3 regions of the Clostridium sp. genome follow, and region 1 is predicted to be linked to each of the others. Evidence: riboswitches for the same ligand, from Rfam matches in the RefSeq annotation. Region 1 holds a riboswitch; each other region holds the start of a gene.

Evidence for each region. A riboswitch is a leader RNA that binds a small molecule or an ion and turns the genes downstream of it on or off. The one in region 1 is predicted to bind cobalamin.
Region 2: another riboswitch for cobalamin. It lies ahead of LKE46_RS01445 (cobyric acid synthase); the one in region 1 lies ahead of metE (5-methyltetrahydropteroyltriglutamate--homocysteine S-methyltransferase).
Region 3: another riboswitch for cobalamin. It lies ahead of cbiQ (cobalt ECF transporter T component CbiQ); the one in region 1 lies ahead of metE (5-methyltetrahydropteroyltriglutamate--homocysteine S-methyltransferase).

What each region holds. Positions count from the first base shown of each region.
Region 1 covers NZ_JAKVOI010000001.1:120,963-125,369, reverse strand. The annotation lists gene LKE46_RS00800 (ABC transporter ATP-binding protein) at 1-212, shown strand, start outside; gene LKE46_RS00795 (ABC transporter permease) at 212-1,015, shown strand; gene uppS (polyprenyl diphosphate synthase) at 1,157-1,813, shown strand; cobalamin riboswitch at 1,886-2,071, shown strand; gene metE (5-methyltetrahydropteroyltriglutamate--homocysteine S-methyltransferase) at 2,103-4,407, shown strand, end outside.
Region 2 covers NZ_JAKVOI010000001.1:267,935-272,341, forward strand. The annotation lists gene LKE46_RS01425 (PLP-dependent aminotransferase family protein) at 1-251, shown strand, start outside; gene LKE46_RS01430 (NUDIX domain-containing protein) at 263-817, shown strand; gene LKE46_RS01435 (energy-coupling factor transporter transmembrane component T family protein) at 955-1,755, shown strand; gene LKE46_RS01440 (energy-coupling factor ABC transporter ATP-binding protein) at 1,770-2,495, shown strand; cobalamin riboswitch at 2,552-2,729, shown strand; gene LKE46_RS01445 (cobyric acid synthase) at 2,846-4,291, shown strand; gene cbiB (adenosylcobinamide-phosphate synthase CbiB) at 4,310-4,407, shown strand, end outside.
Region 3 covers NZ_JAKVOI010000001.1:1,773,087-1,777,493, forward strand. The annotation lists gene LKE46_RS08790 (energy-coupling factor ABC transporter substrate-binding protein) at 1-146, opposite strand, end outside; gene LKE46_RS08795 (energy-coupling factor ABC transporter permease) at 146-898, opposite strand; gene LKE46_RS08800 (energy-coupling factor ABC transporter ATP-binding protein) at 926-1,750, opposite strand; gene cbiQ (cobalt ECF transporter T component CbiQ) at 1,763-2,572, opposite strand; cobalamin riboswitch at 2,693-2,880, opposite strand; gene LKE46_RS08810 (methyl-accepting chemotaxis protein) at 2,921-4,407, opposite strand, start outside.

The DNA.
Region 1 (4,407 bases):
AGGAAGGTAAAACAGTTATAATGGTAACTCATGATATTGCCGAGGCAATTTCCATGTCAAATAGAATTCTGGTACTTTCTAACAGACCTGCCAGAGTAAAAAAGATATTTGATATAACCTTTGATCAATCTTATACCTCTCCTTTAAAATGCAGAGAAGATCCTGAATTCAGAATATACTTCAACAAAATTTGGAAGGAGTTGAATATATGATGATAGACAATTTGAAAGAACATCAGCTGTATATAAAAAGTATACGCACTAAGAAAAGGAAAATACTTATATGTAGAACTTTGATTTTAATATGTTTCTTTGCTCTATGGGAAATAGCCGGTGACTTGAAATGGATAGATCCCTTTCTGACAAGTACCCCCTCTAGAATGTGGAAAAACCTGATAAAACTATATATGGAAGGTTCCATGTTTGAACATATAGGTATAACCTGTATCGAAACCATACTTGGATTCCTGATAAGTACAATCCTTGGTGCTTTAATTGCAGTACTTCTGTGGCTGTCTGACTTCGTATCCGAAGTACTTGATCCATACCTTGTTGTACTGAATGCACTTCCTAAAATAGCCCTGGCACCGATAATAATATTCTGGGTAGGCAACGGAATATCGGCTATTATCATGGTAGCCGTACTTATTTCCATAGTAGTGACTATACTGAATGTACTAAATGCCTTTAAAGAAGTTGACAGGGACAAAATAAGATTGTTAAAAACCTTTGGTGCCTCAAAGTTTCAGATTTTGATGCATCTTGTAATGCCCGCCTCAATTCCTGCGCTGATATCTACACTGAAAATAAATGTGGGACTTTCCTGGGTAGGAGTAATTATGGGCGAATTCCTTGTAGCAAAGGAAGGCCTTGGTTTTCTCATAATATTTGGAGGACAAATATCACAATTAGATACGGTAATGCTGAGTATAATAATATTGTCCGTGTTAGCTTATATCATGTACAAACTTGTGGAAGCTGCTGAAAAAAAAGTTAAGAAAAGACTTTTGCATTGATAGCATTCAAAAGAGGATGTCCTGGTTTTGAAACATCCTCTTTTACATTTTTAATATGCATTAGTTGAATAATAATTTTTCATGTGGCAATAATTTAACAATAGCTGTATGTTTAAATTTGTTTAAAGAGGTATTTATTTTATGAAAATTCCAAATCATATAGGAATAATTCCAGATGGAAATAGGCGCTGGGCAGTAAAAAACGGCATGAGTAAAGAAAAGGGCTATGAATGCGGATTAAAGCCTGGAGTTGAATTATTCAGGCTGTGCAAAAAATTGGGCATTCATGAAATTACCTATTATGGTTTCACTGTAGACAACACCAAGAGGCCAAAAATACAGACGGAAGCCTTTACCGAAGCCTGTATCGCTGCAGTAGACATATTATCCAAAGAAAATGCTTCACTTTTAGTTGTCGGTAATTCAAATTCACCTATGTTTCCGGATGAACTACGCCCTTATGTCAATAACAGAACGAATTTAGGCACCGGAGGTATTAAAGTTAATTTCCTTGTGAATTACGGATGGGACTGGGACTTAAGTAATTTAGTCAATTCAAATAACGCAGGCTCAAAAAATAGATCTTCTATTATAGATAATTTAAATTCCTGTGATATATCAAGAATAGATCTTATAATACGTTGGGGAAGCAGAAGACGCTTGAGCGGATTCCTTCCTGTACAGTCAGTTTATTCCGATTTTTACGTAGTTGATACCTACTGGCCGGATTTTAAACCATCAAATCTTACAGATGCATTAAAGTGGTATGCTACTCAGGATACAACCTTAGGCGGCTAGAATACGACTAAAAACCACTTTATAATAAAGTGGTTTTATGCTATAATTTACTTCATGACTTTAAATTGAAAAGAATTCTTTAACATAGAAGGTGCTTTTACTCATTTGTAAAAGATAATAGGGAATCAAGTTATAATCTTGAGCAGCACCCACTACTGTAATTTGGACGAAAGTTTCTAAACCACTGTCTATTGGACGGGAAGGGAAACAAGTAGGATGAAGTTAAGCCAGGAGACCTGCCTTTTATGTGAAACTGAATCTTTGGGATTGAAGATAAGGAGGAAAATCGATGAAAAAATCAACCGTTGTAGGTTACCCCAGGCTAGGTGTTAACCGTGAATTAAAATTTGCAGTAGAATCATATTTCAAAGGAAATACAGATTCCAATGAGCTATTTTCTACTGCCAGCCAGCTGCGTAAGCAATACTGGACCAAGCAAAAAGAAAGTGGAATAGATATTATTCCATCAAATGACTTTTCTTATTATGACAATATGCTTGATATGGCATATCTCTTGAATATCATACCAAAAAGATATCTGGAACTGGAACTTTCACCCCTTGATACATATTTCTCAATGGCAAGAGGTTATCAGAGCGACTCCAAGGATGTAAAAGCACTACCCATGAAAAAATGGTTCAATACAAATTATCACTATATCGTACCTGAAATAGATGATGATATCAATTTTAAACTAAACGATACAAAACCTTTTGATCTCTATAGAGAGGCAAAAAACATCGGTATTGAAACCAAACCAGTAATAATAGGTATTTTTACTTTCCTTAAACTTTCATATTTAAAAACCGATAAAAAATTTGGAGAACTTCTCGATAAGCTTGCAGATGTATATATAGATATATTGGACAGATTTCAAGAGCAAAATATCGATTGTCTGCAAATTGATGAACCAATTTTAGTAACCGATCTGACAGAAAATGATATAAATTTATTTAAAAATGTATACAATAAAATTTTAAATAAAGATTATAAATTCGATGTATTTTTACAGACCTATTTTGGTGATATAAGAGATATATACAAGGATTTGGGAAATCTCAAATTCGACGGTATAGGTCTGGATCTTATTGAAGGTAAGGAAAATTTGGAGCTTATAGAAAAGTACGGCTTTCCGAAGGATAAAATTTTATTGGCAGGCATTGTCAATGGAAAAAATGTATGGAGAAATGACTATAATAAAAGTATCAATATAATTAAGCGTATAAGCAGATATGTGAATTCTGATAAAATTTATATAAGTACTTCCTGTTCCCTTCTTCATGTACCTTATACAGTTACTCAAGAAGGCAACCTGAATGACAAAAATATAAAAAATCTTGATACTGCAAAGGGAACCTTGGACAACCTCGTAAACTTGTCAGAATATATAGAAAGTCTGGCCTTTGCAGATGAAAAATTGACTGAACTCTCGGAGTTAAAAAATCTACTCGATTGCAGCAACTATGAACACGAAAATATCTATATAAAAAATCAGGAAATATTGAAAAGAAAAGAAACTAATCCTCTGTGCCATAATGAAAAAATCAGACAGAGAATCAAAAACTTAAAGCCGGAGGATTTTGTAAGAAAGGATAATCTCGAACATAGAAGGGAAATACAGAACAATATTCTTAAATTACCGCTACTTCCTACAACCACTATAGGTTCCTTCCCACAAACTCATGAAATTAAAAAGTTGAGAAAGGATTTAAGGGAAAATACTATTACACAGGAAAAGTATGAAAATGAAATCAAGGAAAAAATTGAAGCTGTAATTAAACTTCAAGAAAATATAGGACTGGACGTATTGGTTCACGGTGAATATGAAAGAGCAGACATGGTTGAATACTTCGGCAGATTACTTGATGGCTTTTTATTTACACAGAATGGATGGGTACAATCCTATGGAACAAGAGCAGTAAAACCACCTATAATCTACGGTGATATACAGCGTACATCTCCTATGACAGTCAGATGGATAAAATTTGCTCAGAGCAAAACAGACAAACCTGTTAAAGGAATGTTAACAGGACCTGTTACAATTTTAAATTGGTCCTTTCCAAGAGAAGACCTGGAATTAAAACAGATAGCATATCAAATAGGACTTGCAATTGGAGAAGAAGTGCTGGATCTTGAAGCTGCCGGTATAAAGGTAATACAGATTGATGAACCTGCATTAAGGGAGAAACTTCCTTTAAAGTCCGAGGATATTCATAAAAAATATATGGATTGGGCGATACCTGCTTTCCATTTAACTAACTCAAAAGTTAAAAGTGAAACACAGATCCACACACATATGTGTTACAGTGAATTTTCAAATATAATAAATGAAATCAAAGATATGGATGCAGATGTATATTCCATAGAAGCTGCTCGTTCAGATTTCTCAATACTTGATTTTCTAAAAAATAATAATTTCAAATCTCAAGTAGGGCCTGGAATATATGATATACACTCTCCAAGAGTACCTTCGAAGGAAGAACTTGAGAACTCAATAAATATAATGCTCACTAAAATTGCTCCTGACAAACTTTGGATTAATCCTGACTGCGGCTTAAAAACAAGAGGTAATGATGAAGCTGAAAAAAGTTTGA
Region 2 (4,407 bases), 150 kb from region 1:
ATATTCCTTATGATAAAATATATGGAGAGGGAGGACTGCATATATTTTTGAAAATTGAAAATGTGGACTCGCGGCAGCTCCTGGAAAGGTGCTGCAGACGTCAGGTAATATTTACTCCGGGAGATCTGTTCTATGTTGATGACGAAGGCAAGAATACATTCAGACTTGGATTTTCGAGAACTAGTGATGAGGATATAGAAAGAGGATTCAGGATAATAGGAGAAGAGGTCAAAAAAATAAAATCTATTTAGGAGGAATATTTGTGAGAATATTAGGCAAGAAGATGCTGTATAAGGGAAACTGGATATCCTTGAATGAGATAACCTACAGGGGGAAAAACGAGGAAAGATTCAAGTGGGAAAGTGTAGAGAGGACCAATTTTGTAAATACCGTAGTAATGGTGGCAAGGCTGGTTCCATCTGGCAGATATATACTTATAAAGCAGTACAGGCCGGTTATAGACAATTATGTAATTGGATTCCCGGCAGGACTTATGGAAGATGAGGATATAGAAAAAAATGCCCTTAGAGAATTGAAGGAAGAAACCGGCTATACGGGAGAAGTAAAATCAATAAGTCCAATGCTGTACTCAAATGCAGCCCTCCTTTCGGATACGGTAAGGCTGGTAAATGTGGATATAGATGAAAAGCTGCCTGAAAATATAAAACCAAAACAGGAACTGGAGGAAACTGAAGATATAGAAGTAATACTGGTTGAAAAAGACAGGATATCGGATTTTGTACTGGAGCAGCAGAAAAAAGGATTGGCAATTGGACTGGGATGCTGGTATGTATTCTGCGGACTTAAAAGAGACTAGACAGATGGACAGGTCAATGATAAAGGGTTTAATTATAATGTGCAGTATAATAAGTGCCTGTGGAATCATAGTGGTAATAATTGTATTGGTTACATTGTTCTCAGACAAAAAGTAAATAATAAAATTCTGGATGGAAGGTGTTGCATTTGAAAGACTGGCTTGTTAAGAAGGACAACTATGCGGCCGAAAATGACTCTGACGGATTTATAGATAAAAGTATATTTTCCATTTTAAAGGTGCTTTCGCTGATAAAGAGAAGAGATAAGTTGAAAACCGGATTTATGTACAGGATAAATCCGGCAGCAAAACTTGTGCTTATGTTTTTAAATATAATATTTCTGTCGCTTTCACGAAACCCACTATATATTGCGGCAGTAGACATATATTTTCTGCTGCTGCTGAGTTTTCTGGATGCAGAGGAAATAAAAAGTATATTTGCTTTGAGTCTTATAATGCCTCTGTTTACTTTCATAATGCTTATACCCTCGATGTTGATGGGAAATATGCTAAACAGCATTATGCTCATATTCAAGATATTTGGGACAATAATGATTGTAAACATTTTTTCCCGCACTACAAAATGGAGTCATGTCACAAGGTCACTTAAGGTATTTTTTATACCGGACATATTTATTCTTGTATTTGATATAACCTTGAAATACATCTACATACTGGGCCAATTTGCACTGGACATGTTCTATTCTCTCAAGCTCAAATCAATAGGGAAAAACAACAGCAAGTATTCAGTTGTAAGTGGAATAATGGGAGGACTGTTTTTAAAGTCAAATGAGATGGGGGCTGAAATGTATTCTGCCATGGAATGCAGGGGCTTTACAGGAGAATACATTTGCTTTTCAAAATTCAAATTTACCTTTTCAGACTTTCTTTACTGTGCGGGAAGTATGTTGATTATGATATTGTATTTTTACATGAGATAAAGGAGCAGCTTATTATGATAGAAATTAAAAATGTATGTTTTAGGTATGGAGACAGGGAAGTAATCAAAGATGCAAACATAAATATCCAGGAAGGCGAATCTGTGGCCCTCATAGGAGCCAATGGGAGTGGAAAGTCCACATTTTTGAAGCTGTTGAATGGCATAATATTTCCAGACAGCGGCAGCTACTATTTTGACAATGTAAACATATCCAAAAAGCAGATGGAAAACGGCAGGTATTCCAGAACGTTTCACAAAAAAATAGGATTCGTGTTCCAGAATTCAGATGCCCAGCTCTTCTGTCCTACAGTCTACGAAGAAGTTGCCTTCGGGCCGAGGCAGATGGGCATGGATGAAGTGAAAGTCAAGGAAAGGGTTGAAGACTGTCTTGAGCTCATGAACATAGCCGGACTTAAACACAGACAGCCCTACAATTTAAGCGGTGGGGAAAAGAAGAGGGCTGCAATAGCTTCCGTTCTTGCACTCAATCCTGATGTACTGACCCTTGATGAACCGATGAACGGTATAGATCCCAAAGGAAAGAGATTCTTGAGAGAACTTTTTATGGAACTGAACCAGGCGGGAAAAACTATAATATGTTCCACACATGATTTTGAATACATAGATGGAGTTTTCAAAAGGGCCGTTGTATTTTCCGAGGACCACAAGATAGTAAGAGATGATACATATGAAAGTGTGATAAATGACGACAGGTTTCTTATGGAAAATAATATAAAGTAAAAATTTTGGATATGTTGACATGATACAGATGTTGTAATATACTCGTCTTATAAAAAAGAATATGAATGATTTCAGGTGCCTTGTTCAAGGTGAAAAGGGAATGCGGTTGGATTCCGCAGCAGCCCCCGCTACTGTAATTGATGACAAGTCCTTATTATGCCACTTTTAATTGAGGAAGGCTGAGGATGTGTATGATTCATAAGTCAGGAGACCTGCCTGATATTTATTTCAAGCAAACTTTCGGAGGGAGAGTTCTTTATAATATTGTGCGGATGTATCTCATCTTTATAATAGGAGCAGAAACTGATTTTAAAGTTTGCTGTTCTTATTTTGTTTTTAGGAGGATTGTTATGGCCAAGATCATGATTCAGGGAACGGGATCATCGGTAGGAAAGAGTATAATTGTTACGGCTCTCTGCAGAATATTCAAGCAGGACGGCTTTAGTGTATGCCCGTTCAAATCGCAGAATATGTCACTGAATTCCTATATAACTCTTGACGGGAGGGAAATGGGAAGGGCACAGGTACTGCAGGCCTATGCATGTGGACTGGAACCGGAAGCGTATATGAATCCCATACTTTTGAAGCCCACTTCAGACAAAAAGAGCCAGATAGTTGTGAATGGGGAGGTATACTGCAACGCAACAGCGGTAGAGTATCAGGACATGAAATTGAATTTCAGGGATATGCTTGAATCTCAATTTTCAGATATTGAGAAGAAGTTTGACATAATTGTCATGGAAGGAGCGGGAAGCCCTGCAGAGATAAATCTGAGGGAACGGGATATTGTAAATATGGGAATGGCTGAAATCGCAGATGCATCTGTAATTCTCACAGGTGACATAGACAGAGGTGGAGTATTTGCATCCCTTGCAGGTACCATGCTGCTTTTAAAAGAAAATGAAAGGTCCAGAGTAAAGGCTACTGTAATAAACAAGTTCAGGGGTGATGTAGACATACTAAGACCCGGAATTGACATGCTTCAGGATATAATAAAAATACCATGTGTGGGAGTAGTCCCATACTTCAATTTGAATCTGGAGGATGAGGACAGTGCCATTTCCTTCAATAAATATAATACGGCAGCAATAGATATAGCAGTTGTGAAACTTCCGCATATATCCAATTTTACTGATATGGATGCCTTCAAGAATGAAGATGACGTATCTGTAAGATTTATTTCATCACCAGGTGAATTCGGAAATCCGGATATACTTATTGTGCCGGGAAGTAAAAATACAATAGACGACTTGATAAAATTGAGAGAATCAGGTCTTGAGCATTCCATAAAGGATTACAGCAAAAGAGGAATTGTAATTGGAATCTGCGGAGGATACCAGATGCTGGGAAATTCAGTAAAAGACCCATATGGTGTTGAAAGCAGTGCAGGAGAAACAAGAGGGATGGAACTCCTGGATATAGATACTATACTCGAGGGAAAAAAGGTAACCACCAGGGTTGATGCCAGAAGAGGAGATATTCATGTATATGGATATGAAATACACATGGGAGTCTGCAAATATGGAGACAATACAAGGCCGTTGTTCAGGATGGAAAATAAAAATGACGGAGCTGTAAGTCAAACAGGAAACGTAATGGGTACATATATTCATGGAGTATTTGATTCGGCGGATTTCAGGCAGTACATACTGAATAGGATACGGGAAAAGAAGGGGATCTCTCCAAAAAAATCATTGGATTACAGAGATTATAGAAACAGCCAGCTTGACAGACTTGCGGACATAGTCAGAAAAAACATGGATATAAAAGCCGTATATGATATTATGGGAATTTGACAGTTGGAGGAGTATTTTATGGAGTTGTCTTTGATACAGTTCAATTTTATAGATGTTGTTATTGCTGTAATCCTGGATTGGATAATAGGTGATCCACTGTGGTTTCCCCATCCTGT
Region 3 (4,407 bases), 1.7 Mb from region 1:
CTTCCCTTGATCTGTGAAACCACCTTGCTTCCCGCATCGTCAGAACCTCCGAATTCGGCACCTTTCAGGGTGAATAAAGGTACAACGGCAATAACCAGGGCAATGAGCAATAAAATTATAATCTTTTTTTTCGTCTTTCTATTCATCAGTTTTCTCCTTTCTTCAAAAATCCAATACCTGTCAGTTCGGATTTTGCGTAGGTTTCAAGGCACATGACTATAACAACACTTAAAATACCTTCAATGATGGCCAGCGGAACCTGTGTAGGAGCAAATACTGCAAGAAATTTGGCTGTAGATGCCGGTACGCCGCCGTTTGAAGACGGATATGCAAGTGCAAGCTGTATACTTGTCACACAATAAGTAAACAGATCACCGATCGATGCTGCCAGAAAAATACCCACATGTTTGTTTACCTTCAGCTTCTGACACAGTTTATAGATCGCATAGGACACCAGCGGACCTGCAATGGCCATTGAAAATGTATTGGCGCCCAAAGTAGTCAGTCCACCGTGTGCAAGCATAATTGCCTGAAAAATTAATACAATAATACCTAAGATTGATACTACGGTCGGTCCGAACAAAATTGCACCAAGTCCTGTACCTGTCATGTGTGAACAGCTTCCAGTCACAGAAGGTATCTTCAAAGATGAAACTATAAAAATAAATGCACCTACCATGGCAAAAATAGTGATGGTTTTACGATTTTGGGACAATGTTTTTTTAATAGACAGGTAACCTGCCACCAGGAAGGGAATACATACTGCGCCCCATATGATACAATATTTCGGCGGAAGATATCCCTCCATGATATGCATTGCATTTGCCACCGGAACTATTCCAAGAAACAATGCAAGAACTGCTGAAATTGTAACAGCTTTTTTTTCTTTAAGATTCATTTTATTTTCCTCCTTGTTGTCCTCAATTTATTTCAGAATTTTTTTTAATTCCTGTATATTTTTAGGATAACTTTTCATATTCTCCAGTAGATGTTTTTCTGCAAGCAATTCGCAGACTTCCAGCATGGTGGGCTGCTTCAGATTTGCCTGTTTTAAAGCTTCCATATTGTTGAAAATTTCCAGCGGCGTTCCATCTGCAATGATCCTTCCTTTGAAAAATACAAGTATCCTTTCAGCCCACCTATATGCAAAATCCACATCATGTGTGGAAATCAGGATTGTCTTGCCCTCCGACGCAAGTTTTGCCAGGACTTCCTCCAGCATCATTGCATTTAGAGGGTCCAGTGCTGCAGTGGGTTCATCAAATATAACAATTTCCGATTTCATGGCTATGATGTCTGCAATGGTAACACGCTTCTTTTCACCACCGCTCAAGTAGTGCGGCGGACGATTCTTCAAATCTGTAATGTTCATGTATTCCAATGCTTCTTCAACCCGTTTCCTCACTTCTTCTTTTGGAAGTTTTAAATTCATGGGACCGAACCCAACCTCTGCCATAACTGTAGATGCTATAATTTGATTGTCTGCATCCTGAAATACAATTCCAATATTTTTTCGAAGCTCCTTTAAATTTTTTCTATTGATAACCGTACCACGATAAATGATTTTCCCCTGTTCTGCCGTAATAACTCCGTTGACATTCAAGAAAAATGTTGATTTACCAGATCCATTTGAGCCAATCACGGCAATTTTTTCGCCTTCATATATATCCACATCTATTCCGTTTAATGCATGATCCCCATTTCCGTAAGTATAGTGTAAATTTTCAACCTTCAATATTATCTTTTTCATAGCTGCCCCCTCCTATTGTGTAAAAGTCCATAGTAAAATCAAGAAAATTATGAATAATACTGCCGGGGCAATATGTCCTGCTGCCAGTTCTTTTTCTTCCCTCCAAAATACAAGTTCTCCATCATAACATCTGGCTTCCATGGCATCATAATAAGCTGCAGCCTTTTTCAGGGAAATGATCAGCATGTTGCTTACAATACTTCCGAAAGTATGGCAGGAAGTTTTGAAATCACAGAAGCCCTGACGTGACTCAGCAGAATTTCTCATTTTAGTATAAGCATCCATCAAGATGAAAATATATCGATAGATTATATCCATCAATTCTACAATGAGCTTTGGTACATGGACTTTTCTAAGTACATATATAATCTCGGAAGATGGGCTGGACAGCGTCATCATCTGCACGGCACTCACGGCTGCAAAAACCTTCAGAATTAAAAAAAGCACTTCCCTAAGTTTTTGCCGGGACGTAAATACATAAAAGAAACCAAGATGCATATTATATTGTCCAATGGGCTGCCTTGAAAAATCAACGGCAATTGTAAAAGTCCCAAGTATAATGAATGCTATTGGAATAGCCAGTATCGACAAATATTCACGTGCTGGAAGTCCTCCCTTTACAATTGTCAGGTAAGCCATTGCAACAATAATTGAAATAGATACCAATGGGTTGTCCAAACCAATACACAGGATCAATGTTGCAATGGAAAAGAATACTTTGAAAGTAGAATTCCAATTATTTATTCCGGAATTATAGGCATATAAATCAATTGAAAAACCTTCCCCATGATGATGCCCGCACTTGCAATAATTTTTTCCCAATTCACTCCTCCTTTAATTATGCTAAAATTAAAAATCCCTCTCAACTCAATAGTCAAGAGGGTAAAAAAAGTCACGGCAATATAAAAATATCCCAGACATCCCCCTATACATCGTAGAGTTGATCGTACACCATTACAGGCAGGTATTCTGACTCAAGCATCATTGCCCTTATAACCTTCCCGGTTTCCCAGTGGCATATTTATAAAGGCTCATCTTTTACAGCGGCGGGACCGTGCAGGACTTTCACCTGACTTCCCTTTTAATCCAAAGCAATTTGCAACTTTGTCACCTGTAACGTATATTAACTTTTAGCATTGTTGTTTAGTCAAATATATCAAATATTCATCATTATGTCAATTCTGCTGCATGTTTTTCAAGTTTGAATTTGTCAATTATTTTATTCAGTTTTTCTGCCATTTCAGCCTGTTCCTGTGCCGCAGTATATATCTGTTCTATATTTTCAGAAGCATTATTTGTGCTCTCTTTGATAATATCCGTGTTGCTTGACGACTTTTCAAGAAGTTCGGCCATGTTTTGTGATGCACGGCTTATCTGATCCATAGTTGCACTCAGCTCCTCCGACATGGCAGCTATCTTTTCCGATGAAGAACTTACAACATCTGAATCTCTATAGTATTCACCGCTCATATTTTCAAAATTTTTGAACTGGGGACCTATTTGATCTTTCATGAATTTCAATATTTCACTGCTGTTGTCACAAATATTCCTGAAGGCGAACCCAACCTTTGATATGGTGTCCTCAATTTTTGTCACAGCTTCAGAAGACTGTTCTGCCAGTTTCCGTACTTCTTCTGAAACTACCGCAAACCCCTTTCCATGCTCGCCTGCCCTGGCTGCTTCAATTGCCGCATTAAGCGCAAGAAGATTTGTCTGTTCTGCAATGGATGCTATTGTATCAGCCATTGTTTTTATATCACCGACAATCTTTCCATCCTCGATGGCCTTCAATATGCTTTCTTCTTTTTGTCTGTACATGTTTCCTATTTTGTTCACGGCTTCGTTTATATTACTTTTGAACTTAATTGCCCTGTCCTTTGAATCAATGGATGTCCTGCTTCCTTCCTCCGCACTTTTAGCCAATTCATCAGCACTTGAATTGACTTCCTGTACAGAAGCACTTATCTCTTCCGAAGAAGAACTGTTTTCCTGAAGTCCATCTATTATGTTATTTGTCGAATCAATTATGTTTCTAAATTTAAGTGCTATATCTTCCACAAGAGATGACAGTCTGCTGCTTGTATCTCCCATATTTTTTGCATCTTTCCTGATTGTTCCTATAAGCTCCCTGATGTTTTTCTGGGCACTTTCAAGAGCGTTAATAGCCTGTCCAAATTCATCATTTCTTTCCAGCTTGTAGTCATGAGAAAAATCATATTTAGATAAATTTGTTGCAAAATCCACTACTTTCAACAAATGAATTCCTATATCCTTTGCAGTAAATATTCCTATAAATATAGAAAGCCCAAGTCCCAGCAGCATTATCACAATGCTCATAATGGTTGATCTATAAAACACCTGATGATTTTCACTATTGGAAAGCCCGGCATTCTTTTTATTATTTTCTATCAACAGAGCTAGATTTTTCGATATATTTTCTCTTACCGGGGATATGTCCTTATTTTCATTTTCCGCCTTTTTGTACTCTCCTTTTGAAGCAAGGGCAGCTGCCTTATCTGTAGAATTCATATATTGAACAAGCTGACTTTTTATGTTTGCCCATGGGCTTCTTTCAGAATATGTAGAATATACTTTGTTATATTCAAGTATATTTTTATTGATTCTATTTTCACTCCTTTTAATATCGGATAGAGTTT